DNA from 3 places in the Virgibacillus dokdonensis genome. Region 2 is predicted to be linked to each of the others. Evidence: predicted binding sites of a transcription regulator. Region 2 holds the regulator's gene; each other region holds the start of a gene.

Region 1 (5,662 bases), on a different contig from region 2:
GAAAAGGCAATGTATAATACGAAGCAAATTTTCGCTATCATTCATCATTTATCAAAAATATTGGAATATCATGAAAATCGCCTCCAAACTTTAACTACTTCAAACGTAAGAGATAGGGTAGAGCAGTCTCTAGCATGTTTGATCAAAGATTTTGGTTATAAGAATAACGGGAGATGGATTATCGATTTACCAATGACGTTAACGGAGTTGTCGAAATTAACAGGTGCGTCTCGTGAAACTGTTTCGCATATTTATAATGATTTAAAAAAATCAGGTATTCTTATATTGGAGGACAGGCGTTTTATTATATATGATAGAGATTATTTTGCCGTGTAGGAAACCAGTATGGCTGTTCATGAGCGAACACCTTTTTATCTCGGATAATATGGTGTTGCAAGTTTCCAGCTACGATAATGAGAAGTTGTTATTTGGTGAAGGCTAGGAAGGAGTAGCACTTTATTTTTTTTCGTTTAGATGGCTTTAGGTCATATCTTTGCACTATAGGAAAGTATGAAAGTTTAAAGGTTTATAGTATAAGAAAAACTACGCCTTTCACCATAAGGACTTGGAGACATTCTAAGTTTTTCTAATAAAAACAATGAGCGATTACATTTATATGTGATCTATTGAACAAATAGGGAGGGAAGGAAAATGAATATTCGACGGGAAGCGGAAGATGTAATAAGAAATGTAATACAGCAAGCGGTTTTAAAAACGGAGTGGATAGAGAGAATATCGGATGTTCCTCCAATTGTCTTAGAAAAGCCAAACAATGAACAGCACGGTGATTACGCAACGAATATTGCTATGCAACTGACAAAAATGGCAAAGCAATCGCCAAGGCAAATCGCCCAAGCTATTGTCGACCACATCGATGTAGCAGGTACATATATACGCAAGGTGGACATTGCTGGACCTGGTTTTATTAATATTTTTATGGACTATGATTATTTAACACCGTTAGTACCGTATATTTTGGAAGAACAAGCGGATTATGGCAAACATGATACGAAAGATTATCGTATTCAAATTGAGTTTGTTTCTGCCAATCCTACAGGGGATCTTCATTTAGGTCATGCTCGTGGTGCGAGTTATGGGGATGCGCTTGGTAACGTATTGGAAGCTGCTGGTTATCACGTCGAGCGAGAATATTATATCAATGATGCTGGTAATCAAATGCATAACCTTGCTTTATCAGTGGAAGCGCGGTATATGCAAGCGCTAGGACGAGAAGCGGAAATGCCAGCGGATGGCTATTACGGACAAGACATTATTGATATTGGGAAAAAATTAGCCGCAGATGAAGGCGATGTATGGTTGCACAAACCGAAAGAAGAGCGTTTAGCTTATTTTCGGCGCTACGGATTAGACTTTGAATTGAAAAAGATCGAGCATGATTTAAACCAATTTCGGGTGCCATTTGATCAATGGTTTTCGGAAATGTCTTTATATGAAAAGGGGAAAGTAGATCAAGCGCTCGATAAAATGCGCACATCTGGTGACATTTATGAACAGGATGGTGCTACATGGTTTCGGACGACAAAATATGGGGACGATAAAGATCGCGTCGTTATTAAATCAGATGGAAGCTACACGTATTTAGCGTCTGATATTGCTTATCATAACGATAAATTGGAGCGTGGCTTTGATCAGTTAATTAACGTATGGGGAGCGGATCATCATGGTTATGTTCCGCGAATGGAAGCGGCAATCCAAGCATTAGGGTATCCAAAAGGGAAGTTAGAGACGGAGATTATTCAAATGGTGAATTTATTTGAAGACGGCGAGCGAGTGAAAATGAGTAAGCGGTCTGGAAAGGCGCTAACACTAAGGCAACTGATGGAAGAAGTAGGCGTTGATGCCATGCGTTACATGATGAATACGCGCTCCTGTGATACGCATTTGGATTTTGATATAAATCTTGCTCGTTCCCAATCGAATGACAACCCGGTTTATTATGTACAATATGCGCATGCACGAATTTGTACGTTATTAGATAAGGCAGAAACAAATGGTTATGCTTATGAAAAGTATGACAGTTCTTTATTAAAACAAACGAGTGAAATAAACTTGTTAAAGCTATTAGCTACATTTCCGCAACTGGTGTTGGATGCTGCGGAGAAACGAATTCCGCATAAAATAACCCAGTATGCATTTGATGTAGCTTCTCAATTGCACAGTTTCTATAATGCAGAGAAAGTGTTAGATGAAAGTCAGTTAGAAGTAACGAAAGCAAGGCTAGCGTTGCTAGAAGCAGTTAAAATAACGCTTGGTAATGCGCTTCGTATGGTTGGTGTACATGCACCAGAAAAAATGTAAAACGTTATATAAATAGAAGCCGAACAATCATAAGATAATTGTTCGGCTATTTGTATTGTAAAAATATGTAGAAGCAAAACGAGGAGCTAGAAATGGATCGCTTGTGTTCGAGCGGAATTCGCTCCTGCTCGTTTGAAAATCGCCCGCCCTTGCGAGGCATTCGCTCCATTTAGTCCGAAAAACGCTCACCCCCACGCAGAATTCGCTCTCCCTAGCACGAAAAACGCTCGCCATCTCATCTACAGAACGAACGAGAGGGTGTAAGAACAAAATAACCACACGCTAAATGTGAATAAATTCACATTTAGCGTGTGGTTATCTCATACAAAAAATGTCGATATTTGCCAGAGAGGTAGAGAAAAATTTCATAATTATCCTGTAACCGCTTACGCATCAGGGAAAACGAAAGGAAATTAAGATAGATAGTGAAAGATAAAACATTTATTTTAGGAGGTCATTGAATTGAAACATCCATTACATGTTACGTCAGAAATTGGAGAATTACAAACGGTTTTATTACATCGGCCAGGTGAGGAAGTTGAAAATTTAACTCCTGAGTACTTACAACATTTGCTATTTGATGACATTCCATATTTACCTCTTATTCAAAAAGAACATGATTACTTTGCTCAAACATTACGCAATCGAGGAATAGAAGTGTTGTACCTTACAACTTTATTGACAGAAGCACTTCATACAGATGACTTAAAAAAGAAATTTGTGGCAGATGTGCTTAAGGAATCCAATTTAAGCATGAATGGTTCTTCGCAACAAATTGTTGATTATTTACTATCGTTTGAAACAGAAGCAATGGTTAAAAAAATAATGGCTGGTATTAGGAAATCAGAGATTCCAGTAAATAAAAAGACGCATTTGTATGAGTTATTAGATGACCATTATCCATTCTATTTAGACCCAATGCCGAATTTATATTTTACGAGGGATCCAGCAGCAACGATTGGCAATGGTTTAACGATTAATACGATGCGAGAAGTAGCTAGGAGGAGAGAATCCTTATTTATGAGCTACATTATTCATCATCATCCAAGATATGCGCAATATGATATTCCAATCTGGTTAGACAGAGACTACCCGCATCCAATCGAAGGTGGCGATGAGCTTGTGTTAAGCAAGGATACCGTTGCTATTGGAATTAGTGCTAGAACAGCGGCAAAATCTATTGAACGGTTAGCTGTCAACCTGTTTAAACGACAAGCAGATATGAAACGAGTCGTTGCTGTTGAAATACCAAAATCCAGAGCGTTCATGCATTTAGACACTGTTTTCACAATGGTGGATTACGATAAATTCACCATTCATCCAGAAATTCAAAATAAAAAAGGCGAAATGAATATTTATGTTCTTGAAAAAGGAAGAGATGAAGATACAGTCAAGATTACCCACAAAACGAATTTAATGGAGGCGTTGAAAGAGGCGCTAGGTTTGAAGGAAGTAACGTTAATTCCATGTGGTGGTGGGGATGTTATTGCGGCACCAAGAGAACAATGGAACGATGGATCGAACACATTGGCGATTGCACCAGGCGTCGTTGTCACATATGACCGAAACTATGTTTCCAATAAACTACTTCGCGAACATGGAATCGAAGTTATAGAGGTTATCAGTTCTGAATTATCTAGAGGGCGTGGCGGTCCGCGTTGTATGAGTATGCCACTTGTTCGTAAAGATATCTAAATCAATTCTAGGAGAAAAAAGAATAGGGATGAAACAGTTATTGTGAGATTTTGATCAAATGAATGTGGATAGAAGAAGGAACATCTTATCCATTTACCTTCTTCTACCCAACTACGAGGAGGAAGAAATATGGGGACAACTTTAACAAATCAATTAGCAGGTAGACATTTTTTAACATTAAAAGATTTTACAACAGAAGAAATTCACTATTTGCTTGATCTTGCTAGCGATCTTAAAGAAAAGAAAAACGCCGGCATCACGCATCGCTACATGGAGGGGCAAAATATTGCTTTATTATTTGAAAAACCGTCAACGAGAACGCGATGTGCTTTTACGGTTGCTTGTATCGACCTAGGAGCCCATCCAGAATACCTTGGAAAGAATGATATTCAATTTGGTAAGAAAGAGTCTGTTCGTGATACAGCTATTGTGCTAGGAAGAATGTTTGATGGTATCCAATTTCGAGGATTTGAACAAAGCACAGTTAATGGTCTAGCCGAACATTCGGGCGTACCAGTTTGGAATGGATTAACGAACCAATTTCATCCAACGCAAATTCTTGCTGATTTATTAACAATTAAAGAAAATATTGGTCATCTTAAAGGCGTAAAACTGGTCTATGTTGGTGATGGCAGAAACAATATGGGAAATAGCTTGCTAATTGGTGGTGCAAAAGTCGGTATGGATGTACGCATTTGTTCACCTGAAAGTTTGTTTCCTGAACAAGACGTCATTGCTTATGCCAAAGAAGTGTCTAAAGAGTCTGGTGGCAAAATAACAGTTACGTCGAACATTGATGAAGCAGTTTCGGGAGCTGACGTGATTTATACAGATGTCTGGGTGTCTATGGGAGAAGAAGACCAATTTAAAGAACGAATAGAATTACTGTCTCCTTATCAAGTAAATAAAAAAATGCTCGACAAAACAGGGAATAAGCAAGTGATGTTTTTGCACTGTTTACCAAGCTTTCATGATTTAGAGACGGAAGTAGGTAGAGAAATTTATGAAAAGTTTGGTCTTAAAGAAATGGAAGTAACAGATGAGGTCTTTCAAAGTGAAAATTCCTTTGTATTTGAAGAAGCAGAAAATAGGTTGCACACGATTAAAGCTGTGATGGCTGCGACAAACGGAAGTGTAAAAAGCTAAGAGGGAGAAACGTTTTTCTCCCTACTCTTTAAAAGAAGGTGAATAAAATGGGTGAAGACGATAAAAGGCTAAGTCTCGTTGCGTTGATTGCGCTTGTAGTTGGTTCCATGGTCGGTGGAGGCGCATTTAACTTAGCGGGAGATATTGCGCTTGGAGCCAATGCTGGTGCTGTCATTATCGGCTGGATTATAACTGGAATTGGGATTATAGCACTTGCTTTTGTCTTTCAAAATTTAACAATGAGAAAACCCGAACTTGACAGTGGTATATACAGCTATGCGAAAGATGGGTTTGGCACGTTTTTAGGTTTTAATAGTGCCTGGGGGTATTGGCTATCCGCTTGGTTAGGTAACGTAGCCTATGCGACGTTGGTATTCTCCTCCATTGGTTATTTTATCCCGGTATTTGAAGGAGGGCAAAATATAGCCAGTATACTAGGAGCATCAGTTGCTTTATGGCTCGTGCACTACCTGGTATTGCGAGGGATAAACTCTGCTGCATT
Region 2 (5,662 bases):
GCTTTTCGCCTAATCTGTATGGCAAAAGCTATTGTTTTCTTACAGTGTAAAATAACATACACATAAGAGAGCAAGAGAATTCATACATCATCAATCTTTCTGTTATATAGAAATTACGAATATATGATAAAATAACATGTACATTCTATGTTATCGTTACTCATTGTGATAATTCAAATATAAATACTTCAAAATACGTATTATTTCTCATGCGTTAAAATACGGTTCTAACAATAAGGTTTTCTCCATCCCTCTTGTATTTCCAAGAAAATTTGATTCATTGAAATACAGTTTTTCCTGACCTAATAAAGATATGGGGACACTTTATGAATGAATTTACATGAAGTATATCTATTCCCCCACACGTGACATAAAGGGAATATATGATACGGGCAGATCATTTATTATTGAACATGAAGCCATTTTTTACGGAGAATATCATTTTTCTCATACGAAAAACTTAAAATAATATACGTAAAGATAAAAATAGAAATGTATAGGATCATTGAGGAAAAAAAATCTTTATGGCGAAAAAGCACCGTCGTTGCTTTTACACTATAAACCAAAAAATCCTCTACGATCCTAGTATTAGAAAAACTGGGCTTACCGCCAGTTCTTTTTAGCGGAAGCCGTGGTTTTCCTTCTACTTAAACCTTTAAACTTTTAGTACAAGAAAAGGAGTCGTTGTACGTTGCCAAAAAGATATTGGTGGGTTATTATTAGCTACATTATTACACAATTTTCGGTTATATTAACTGGGAGTATCGTCTATACCGCATTTCCTGTTTCCAAATTAGAGGCATCCATTTATGGAGGGGTAATTAGTTTTCTATTAGGTCTTATTGTTGTACTACTATTAATGCGACCCGACTTGAAACAAGGATTACAACAGCGCGACGGTGCATCAATTTGGGGTATCATTACTTGGTCTATTTTAGGTACATTTATGGCTATATTTAGCCAAGGCATCGCAAATTTCATTCAGATAATGCTTCTAGGAATCGAACCCGGTTCAGAAAATACACAAGGAATAATGGCAATGGCTCGTGCTGTTCCTTTGTTTGTAATTATTCCAGTTTTGACTGCTCCTATTTTAGAAGAAATTATTTTTCGCAAAATTATATTTGGAAATCTATATAAACGAACGAATTTCTTTATTGCAGCGCTCATATCTGCGGCTCTTTTCGCGATTATTCATGGCGAACCACAACATATTTTAGTTTACGGAACAATGGGGCTTGTATTTGCTTACTTGTATGTGGAAACGAAACGAATTATCGTACCCATATTTGCTCACATGGCTATGAATGGACTAGTTGTTATTGCGCAATACAATCTTGATCCTGCAGAGATAGAAAAGCAACTAAACGAGCTACAAACCGTCCTTTTATCATAAGTTACCTTGCATACGCGCACGTCTATGCTACCATTAACTTATAGGATTTAATAAAAAACGTTACCAAATCTTTATGGTAAACGTTCTACTTACATGTAGTATGAAAAATAGGCTTTGGTTGGAGGCTTAAAATATGAAGATTTCTCCCAAAACAATGGGAATTATCTACCTTATTATGGGAGCATTTTTCACTTATGTTGCTATTTTAAGTGTAGACGAAACAATGTGGAATATAACAACAATGGTGTTAGCATTATTCGCCACACTGGAGACAGGTGTAGGCATCCGCTTAATCGCCATTCATATTCGACAAAAACGCAACAATAAAACATAAGATTCACAATTCGATACGCTCTATTAACATTTCAAACGCTTAAGAATGAAGCAATATGATTTTTAATTTTATTTGTTTATCCATTATGAGCTAGTGAGGAAGGAATTAAAGTAGATAGATATTGGAACTTTAGCTGATGACAGCTTTTTTGTACAGGGGAAGGTGAAGCCCCGACATGCACGAAGGCTCATTATGTATATCAGCACTCCCGTATCTTGTAAAGAGCTTGTTTATCTGATACTTTATCCTTTTCTATAATGTTAGAAAAACTTGGCTTGCCACCTAGTCTTATGGTGAAAAAACGCTGTCATTTTTCTTACACACTATAAACCTTGAAGCTTTTATACTTTCCTATAAGTACAAAAAATGATGTCTCCCCTTCAGGAAGCCATCATTTTTTGCGTGTTTTCCTCTTTTACACTTGAACTACCTCAATCCATGGGTACTTCCTCTTCTTCATCCTCTGTAATTAGAGGATAATGTTTTAAGAAATAAACTAATGCTTGTAACTCCACAGCTAGATCGATATGATGTACGCGGATATGCTTTGGTACAGTTATTCTTGCTGGCGTGAAATTGAGTATCCCTTCCACTCCCCTATTAACCAAATGATCAGCCATAGGTTGTGCCTCACTTCCAGGAATAGTCAATATGGCCACTTTAATATCACCCAATCTATCCTCTAATTCCTCTATATGATAAACAGGTACATCACTAACCATCGTGCCGACTTTTTCAGGGTTACTATCAAATGCCATTTTAATCGCAATATTATTATTCTTCATAAAATTATAATGTAAAAATGCAGTACCTAAATTCCCAACGCCTATTAGTGCAACCTCTGTTGTTTCATCTTGATCTAATGTTTTCCGAAAAAATTCAAGCAAATACTCCACATTATAACCGTACCCTTTTTTACCTAGAGCGCCAAAATAGGAAAAATCTCGGCGAATGGTAGCTGAATCTACTTTTACCGCATCACTTAATTCTTTAGAAGAAACACGCTTTTTCCCTTGATGATTTAAATTATTTATGAATCGATAATATAAAGGTAATCTTTTAGCAGTCGCTTGAGGTATTTTATTTTGCTCCATCATTTTATCATCCTCCACTTCAACTATTATATTTTAATTTTCTACAGCATGCTGTTACCAATTTCTTGACTTTACAGTTAAAAATTTTTCGTAACCTATTGTGTATCGCTTACATAATAAAGCGACTAAAAAAGTATCCTTTCCTCTTGATATAGATTTCGAGTTAAAACTGCATCAATACTTTTGATCCAACTTTCCTAACCTAGAATCATTCGGGGGATTTGGTTTTAATTACTAACTCTCTTTTATTTTAGCAGAAAACTGGAAATAAGTCGTGACTTAGTTCACAATTGTATTGATTGATTTTAGGAAAGTAAGATACACTAGAAGAGAGATGGGGGTATATTATGATACGAATGCAAATGAACGGTCTTTCAAAATCATTTGGTGCTGATGAAATTTTATCAAATATAAAGCTAGAAGTAAAAGACCATGATCGAATAGCTATCGTGGGAAGAAATGGCTCCGGAAAATCAACATTATTAAAAATAATGGCAGGGGAACTAAGTTATGACCAAGGTGAATTATTTATGCCTAAAGACCTTACTTTGGGTTACCTAGCTCAACATACTGCACTAGAGTCTGAAAAAACAATTTGGCAGGAGATGCTTACTGTTTTCCCTGAATTAACGAAACAAGAAAAACAACTGCGAATAATTGAAGAAAAGATGGAACAGGCAACAAGTTATACTTCTGAAGCCTATGAAAAACTATTGCATGATTATGACCGTTTACGTCACGCTTATGAACAAAATGGCGGATATACATATGAAGCGGATATAAAAGCGGTATTAACAGGGTTGAATTTTCATTTGTTTGACTATGATACACCTATTCAAACGCTAAGCGGCGGTCAAAAAACACGACTTTCATTAGGAAAGCTGCTATTAAAAAAACCACAATTACTCATTTTAGATGAACCGACCAACCATTTAGATATTGCAACGTTAAATTGGCTAGAAAGCTACATAAATAGTTATCCTGGTGCGATAGTAGTCGTTTCCCACGATCGTTACTTTCTAGATAAAACGGTATCTATTGTGTATGAAATAGCTCGCCATCAAACAAAGCGTTATGTCGGAACATATAGCAAGTATTTAGAGCAAAAAGCGCTTGATTTCGAAAGAGAGTGGAAAGAATACGAAAAGCAACAGACTGAAATCAAGAAAATGGAAGACTTTATTCAACGTAATATTGTACGAGCTTCAACTACAAAACGAGCACAAAGCAGAAGGAAACAACTAGATAAAATGGATAAAATAGACAAACCATTAGGGGATGAAGCCTCTGCTTCTTTCTCGTTTCAAGTAAGCCGCCGGAGTGGCAACGATGTGTTGAAAATAGATAATTTATTATTTCGATATCCGAATGAAGAAGAAAATTTATTCCAAAATGTACATTTGCAAATCAATCGCGGAGAAAGCGTGGCTCTAGTTGGTCCAAACGGAGTTGGGAAAACGACGCTACTAAAAATTGTGTTGGGAAAATTAAAAGCGATCCAAGGGACTGTACAGCTCGGAACAAACGTACAAATCGGCTACTATGACCAAGAACAAGCAAACTTAAACTCTTCTAAAACCGTGTTAATGGAATTATGGGATGACTATCCAACCACAAATGAAAAAGATATTCGGACTGTTCTCGGTAATTTCTTGTTTTCTGGTGAAGATGTATTAAAGCCTGTAAATGCATTAAGTGGCGGTGAGAAAGCACGCCTGGCTTTAGCAAAATTAATGATGCAACAAGCTAATTTTCTAATTCTTGATGAACCAACCAACCATTTAGATATTGATAGTAAAGAAGTACTCGAAGCTGCCTTAATAGATTTTCCTGGTACGATTTTATTCGTTTCTCATGACCGTTACTTTATTAATAAGATTGCTGATCAAGTAGTTGAAATGCAAAAGGTGAAAACAACCATTTACCTTGGCGATTACGATTATTATTTAGAAAAAAAAGCGGAGGAAGCTGAATTAAAACGATTAAACGAATCATCCAATCAAAGTGAACAAGCTCCCGCTTCAGAAAGAAAACGCCATTTTGAACGCGATAAGCAATTACAGCGCGAGCAAAGAAAGAAAAAAAGACGAATTGAAGAACTTGAAACTGAAATTGAACAGTTAGAAAACGATATAGAGCAGCTAGAAAGTCAGATGGAGTTACCAGAAATCTTTCAAGACCATGAAAAAGCATTAGAATTGTCAGAAGAAGTCAATCGCCGTAAACAAAAAGTGAACCTCTTCATGGAAGAATGGGCAGACTTACTAGAAGATTAACTTACCCACATGACTAAGTCATGTGGGTAAGTTTTATTTTATATTATATTATAAGAAAGCCATAAAGAATTAGCGATAAGCCAAGTTTTTCTAATACTATAGAAAATCCTGTTGAGTTCGAAGCACCACTTATCAGAAAAAAGTACCATCTTAGGATATATCATGGATTTCACAACTTTAAACGATTAAATAAAGTGGGAAAACTCCTACTATCAGAGGTTTCCTTTATACACATGTGGATAACCCAAACCATTTAATTTATCCACATGTTCTATTTAAATAAATAATCATTTTGAATAGAGTTTTCCACAGCTATCCGATAAATAACTCCAAAACCAAGCATAGAAGCCATTACAGAACTACCTCCATAACTTATAAAAAGTAGCGGTATTCCTGTTACCGGCATAATACCTAGCGCCATACCAATATTTTGAAAGACGTGAACAAGCAATAAACTCATAAACCCAAAACAAATATAAGCGGAAAACGGGGAGTGGCTATAAATAGATAAGCCAATCATTACTAATTTATATAAAAAGATAAAGTATAAAAAGATCACAAG
Region 3 (5,662 bases), 1.0 Mb from region 2:
CTAACCCGTGTTCATACATTTTTATAAATATCCATTGTGTCCACTTATAATAGTTAGGATCTGTAGTATTAACTTCCCGATCCCAATCATAAGAAAAGCCGAGAGCTTGAATTTGTCGCTTAAATATATTTATATTTTTATCCGTAAATGCTGCCGGGCTATTTCCCGTATCAATTGCATACTGTTCAGCAGGGAGTCCAAACGCATCCCACCCCATTGGATGCAACACCTCATAACCTTGCATTCGCTTCATTCTCGATATAATATCTGTAGCTGTGTATCCTTCTGGATGCCCCACATGTAAGCCAGCCCCAGATGGATACGGGAACATATCCAACGCGTAAAACTTTTCTTTTTCTGAAAACGTATTTGTTTTAAATGTTTTATTTTCCAACCAGTATGTTTGCCATTTTTTCTCCATTTGCTGATGATGGTAACTCATGTTTTTTCCTCCTATTATTTTAAAATATCTAGATACATTACATTTCAGCTTAAACTGAACATAGCCATTTCAAAAGGTACTATTTATATAAAAATAAAAAAAGCATCACGTTCCCTCCTAATTTTATAGAAGGGACGAGATGCTTTCACCCGCGGTACCACCCATTTTAATGCTCATCAGCATTCACTTGAAATCCGTAACGAGGACATACGTCAGAAACTACTCTGCAATTTTCGCTCCTGCAACAGCTCAAGGTGAGTTCATAAATAAACCAGGGACAATTTCCACCTACCATTGCCTCTCTATTCCTGAAGTGATTTACTACTATTCCTTGGCATTGTCATTATCTTGTTATATCGAATTGTAATGAATTATTTTATCTTTGTCAAGACAACATGTAACTTCATCTGCTAAAATAAGTAGTAATAATTTTGGCAAAGGAGATAATCATGTTACACGGAATTTTGCACTATGCGCATTATTTATTAGAATCCACTATTGAAAAAAACGAAACTGTCATTGACGCAACTTGCGGAAACGGTCAAGATACGCTGTTTTTAAGTAATGTCGTTGGTAAAAATGGCCACGTTTTAGCATTTGATATTCAAGAGCAAGCAATTCAAACAACTAGACAGTTAATGCAAGAGAATCAAAAACAGAATGTATCTATTATTCATGATAGCCATGAACATTTAGAAAAATACTTACCTACAAAAGAAATGTTAGTTGGAGGAGCAGTATTTAACCTTGGTTACCTGCCTAGAAGCGATAAAACCATTATCACCAATGCTAATTCCACCATTATGGCCATCAACAAAATATTACATTTTCTAAAACCAAACGGCTTGATTGTCATCGTTGTCTATTACGGTCATGAAGGAGGACATGAAGAAAAAGAAGCTGTTTTAAAACATGTAATGCAGTTGAGCCAACGCTCCTATCATGTGTTGCAATATCGGTTTATTAATCAAAGAAATAATCCACCATTTATTATCGCTATCGAAAAAAAAGGGAATGGCTTCACTAAAAGAAAATTGTCATTTTAGTTTGCTTATTTAAAAGAAAATAAAAACTTGGGTTATTGTCAAGTCATTATGGAGAATCAATCCTTCATTTTGCTTATTTTAAACTTTAAAACTCTATGCTTTCCTATAATATAAAAATACACCTGTAAACCCCATTTAGGTTTGAAATATATAACGAAAACGAATGGCTGTAAGACTCCTACTTCAAATTTTGAAAGCCAAATTAGAAAAAAGTTTGAAGCGGGAGACACAGCCCCCCTAACTCGCAAGAGCCTTTAGGTACAAACAAGTCTTTGGAATAAAAGAACTCGCTAATAAGATTTACTTTGATATTAGATTAAATGAAGTCTCCTCTTATTGAAAATATCAACACTTTTAATTGCACAATAAAAAGCCCTCTGTTCACAAAAAATACATAATACTAACAAACCAACCTTGTAATCGTTTACTTGTTATAGTACAACGTTTCCAACAAAAAAAGTTTGCTCATTATTTCACAAAAGGTATGGAAATTTATAAAAAACCGTTATATAATGAAGGTGTAAAAAGATTGCTCAGTATTTCACAAACCAAGGAGGGTCCTATTATGACTGAGAAAACAAAAGGAACTGTAGAGCTAGTTTCCACTAAAATTAATCAACTAATCTCCCAAGCAGAAGAGTCCTTGGAAGGTTTAAAACAGCTAGATCAAGAAGCGATTAATACGATTGTAAAAGAAATGGCGTTAGCAGGTCTTGATCAGCATATGCCTTTAGCTAAACTGGCCATTGAAGAAACAGGTCGTGGCGTCTTTGAAGATAAAGCTATTAAAAACATCTTTGCAACAGAATATATTTATCATAACATTAAATACGATAAAACTGTTGGAATTATTCATGAGGATGAGCAAGAAGGAATGGTTGAAATTGCTGAACCAGCTGGGGTAATCTGTGGTATAACACCAGTTACAAACCCAACATCAACAACCATGTTTAAATCACTTATTTCCATTAAAACGAGAAACCCAATTATTTTCGCTTTCCACCCTTCTGCTCAAAAATGTAGCAGTCAGGCAGCAAAAGTATTACTTGATGCCGCGGTAAAAGCAGGTGCACCTAAAAACTGTATTCAGTGGATAGAAACACCTTCTGTTGAAGCAACGAAAACATTAATGAATCATGACGGCGTATCACTTATACTTGCTACTGGTGGTTCAGGAATGGTGAAATCAGCGTATAGTTCTGGAAAGCCAGCCCTCGGTGTTGGTCCAGGAAATGTACCATGTTATATAGAAAAAACCGCACAAATAAAGCGCGCTGTCAATGATCTCATTTTATCCAAAACATTTGATAACGGAATGATTTGTGCCTCTGAACAAGCGGTTATTATTGATAAAGAAATATATGACACGGTAAAACATGAAATGGTAGCTAATAATTGTCATTTCCTAACAGAAGCAGAAAGAAAAAAAGTGGAAAAACTGGTTATAAATCCTACAACTTGTGCAGTAAATGCGGATATTGTTGGTAAACCAGCATATGAAATTGCTAAGATGGCAGGAGTAAATGTGGCCAAAAACACTAAAATTTTACTTGCTGAAATTGAAGGCGTTGGACCAGAATATCCGTTATCTCGAGAAAAATTAAGTCCTGTATTAGCTTGTTATAAAGTAAATAGCACAGAAGAAGGGTTTAAGCGTGCTGATGAAATGCTACACTTTGGGGGTCTAGGACATTCAGCAGTCATTCATTCTACTGACCAAGAGGTTATAGAAGCCTTTTCTCTAAAGATGAAAGCAGGGAGACTAATTGTAAATTCACCATCTTCTCAAGGGGGAATCGGCGATATTTATAACAACCATATGCCTTCCCTTACATTAGGATGTGGAACTTATGGCGGAAACTCCGTATCAACAAACGTCGGAACAATCAATTTAATGAATATTAAAAAAGTGGCTCGGAGGAGAAATAATATGCAATGGTTTAAACTACCTCCTAAAATCTATTTTGAAAAAAATGCAATTCAATATTTAGAAAAAATGCCTGACATCTCTAAAGCATTTATTGTAACTGATCCGATGATGGTAGAATTAGGTTATGTAGATAAAGCTCTCTACTATTTACGTAAACGTGCTGATTATGTCCATTGTGAAATTTTTTCAGATGTCGAAGCTGATCCATCTATTGAAACCATTCGCAAAGGTACTGCGTTAATGCAAAAGTTTGAACCAGATGTTATTATCGCTATTGGTGGTGGATCTCCAATGGATGCTGCTAAAGCCATGTGGTTATTCTACGAGCATCCAGATGCTGATTTTAACGCTCTAAAACAGAAATTCATGGACATTCGTAAACGTATCGTAAAATACCCGAAATTAGGAAGACTAGCTCAATTGGTATGTGTGCCAACAACGTCAGGAACAGGTTCTGAAGTAACATCATTTACAGTGGTTACCGATAAAAAATCAGATACAAAATACCCGCTAGCAGATTATGAAATGACACCAAATGTTGCTATAGTTGATCCACAATTTGTCATGTCTGTGCCAAAACAAGTAACAGCTGATACTGGTATGGACGTATTAACACACGCCATTGAAGCTTATGTGTCCAATTTGGCAAACGATTATACTGACGCGCTTGCAATTAAAGCAGTTCAATTAGTTTTTGAATACTTGCCAAAAGCATATCATAACGGAAATGATGAGTTAGCTAGAGAAAAAATGCATAATGCTTCAACAATTGCTGGAATGGCATTCTCCAATGCGTTCTTAGGCATTAATCACTCTTTAGCTCATAAACTAGGTGCAGCGTTCAACATTGCACATGGTAGAGCTAATACGATATTACTACCACATGTTATCCGTTACAATGCTAAAAAACCAGAAAAATTTGCTACGTTCCCTAAATACGCATACTTTATAGCAGATGAGCGTTATGCAGAAATCGCAAAAGCGCTAGGGCTTCCAGCAAGAACGGTGGAAGAAGGAGTAGAAAGTTTAGTACAAGCTATTATTAAACTTGCTAAAGAACTAAATATCCCAATGAGCATTAAAGACACAGGTGTAAACAAACAAGCATTTGAAGCAAAAGTAGATAAACTTGCTGAATTAGCTTTTGAAGACCAATGTACAACAGCAAACCCGAAATTGCCTTTAATTACTGAACTGGCAACTATATACCGTGACGCATATAAAGGAATATAAAAACCTTATAACATGATTTCCGTTTATATTGATTTACTGTTCTACCCTACCCAAGATCAGTAAAACTGTACAGAACCGTTGTTACTTATGTGTAACAGCGGTTCTTTGTAGTTTAAACAGTTTAAGAAAATAATACATTCTTGTATTGCGATGAAAAAAAATAGAAGGATATCCAGCCGTTTGAAAAAGTAGTCGCTTCAAACGTTTGGAATTAGGGATATGTCCCACTTTATTGTCCCCTAAGTATAATCCGATTAATCCTTGTACAACCATTACATGGAATTTCGAGTTAGGTATAGTAACTGCATATAATTTTGCTTGCTCACAAAAGTATTTGAATCGTTCATGCATGATTGACTCGTTTTTGTAATATGAACAGAAATTTAAATCAGCTTCCTCTTTATCTTCCTGCTGATCAATATAATAATCCAATAAAATGTGTAATCCTTGAATATAAGGAAAGTAAGCTGTTACAATTTCATCAGCCAACTTTCGATACAACCTGCCTGCTAAACTGTACGCCATTAAACAAAAAACGCCTAAAGTGGATCCAGCTGCAGCGGAAAATTCATACCAAGCTAGCGGATAGACATTTTTCACATTAGACCATTTTGTTAAACGCGGCACTCTTTCCTCATGAATAACGTGTTTATGTACTTGTAAATCGCTATATAAACCTGCCAGCTTTATTGCTTGTTCTTGATATGTTGGAATATCATCCAATTTTCTAACGATATCATTACAGGTTTTTACGAGCTGTTGCAAATAACCATTGTCTTGCTTATGCTCAAATAACGCATAATAATCTTTCGGTAATGACTTAGGACAATGCGCATCTATCATGGAAGTATGTAACAACGCGAAAGATTTAGCGTCTAGCGATGTACTTCGATCACATAAATTATCTAAATAATCACTTATTGTTTGATAAGCTACAATAAAACGTACACAATCTCTCCATCTTTTCCCTGCTAATAGCGCATACACTGCTCCACCTTGACAATGAAATTC

Evidence for each region. Region 2 encodes Rex, which represses fermentation and respiration genes when NADH is low (regulators of the CRP and FNR family bind a similar motif). Its sites were predicted from a motif close to TTGTGAAATATTTCACAA; they were not measured.
Region 1: arcA (arginine deiminase) is a predicted target of Rex. The motif match lies at 2,606-2,623, and genes of this name have one in related genera.
Region 3: adhE (bifunctional acetaldehyde-CoA/alcohol dehydrogenase) is a predicted target of Rex. The motif match lies at 2,018-2,035, and genes of this name have one in related genera.

What each region holds. Positions count from the first base shown of each region.
Region 1 is NZ_LT745762.1:38,558-44,219, reverse strand. Features, by position in the region: gene B2C77_RS00640 (Crp/Fnr family transcriptional regulator) at 1-336, shown strand, start outside; gene argS (arginine--tRNA ligase) at 652-2,319, shown strand; gene arcA (arginine deiminase) at 2,782-4,014, shown strand; gene argF (ornithine carbamoyltransferase) at 4,144-5,160, shown strand; gene arcD (arginine-ornithine antiporter) at 5,208-5,662, shown strand, end outside.
Region 2 is NZ_LT745763.1:472,903-478,564, reverse strand. Features, by position in the region: gene B2C77_RS04005 (CPBP family intramembrane glutamic endopeptidase) at 692-1,396, shown strand; gene B2C77_RS04000 (YdiK family protein) at 1,530-1,730, shown strand; gene B2C77_RS03995 (redox-sensing transcriptional repressor Rex) at 2,162-2,824, opposite strand; gene B2C77_RS03990 (ABC-F family ATP-binding cassette domain-containing protein) at 3,172-5,100, shown strand; gene B2C77_RS03985 (FtsW/RodA/SpoVE family cell cycle protein) at 5,372-5,662, opposite strand, start outside.
Region 3 is NZ_LT745763.1:1,487,545-1,493,206, reverse strand. Features, by position in the region: gene leuS (leucine--tRNA ligase) at 1-442, opposite strand, end outside; T-box leader at 570-789, opposite strand; gene mnmM (tRNA 5-(aminomethyl)-2-thiouridylate-methyltransferase MnmM) at 892-1,488, shown strand; gene adhE (bifunctional acetaldehyde-CoA/alcohol dehydrogenase) at 2,054-4,651, shown strand; gene B2C77_RS08470 (tetraprenyl-beta-curcumene synthase family protein) at 4,733-5,662, opposite strand, start outside.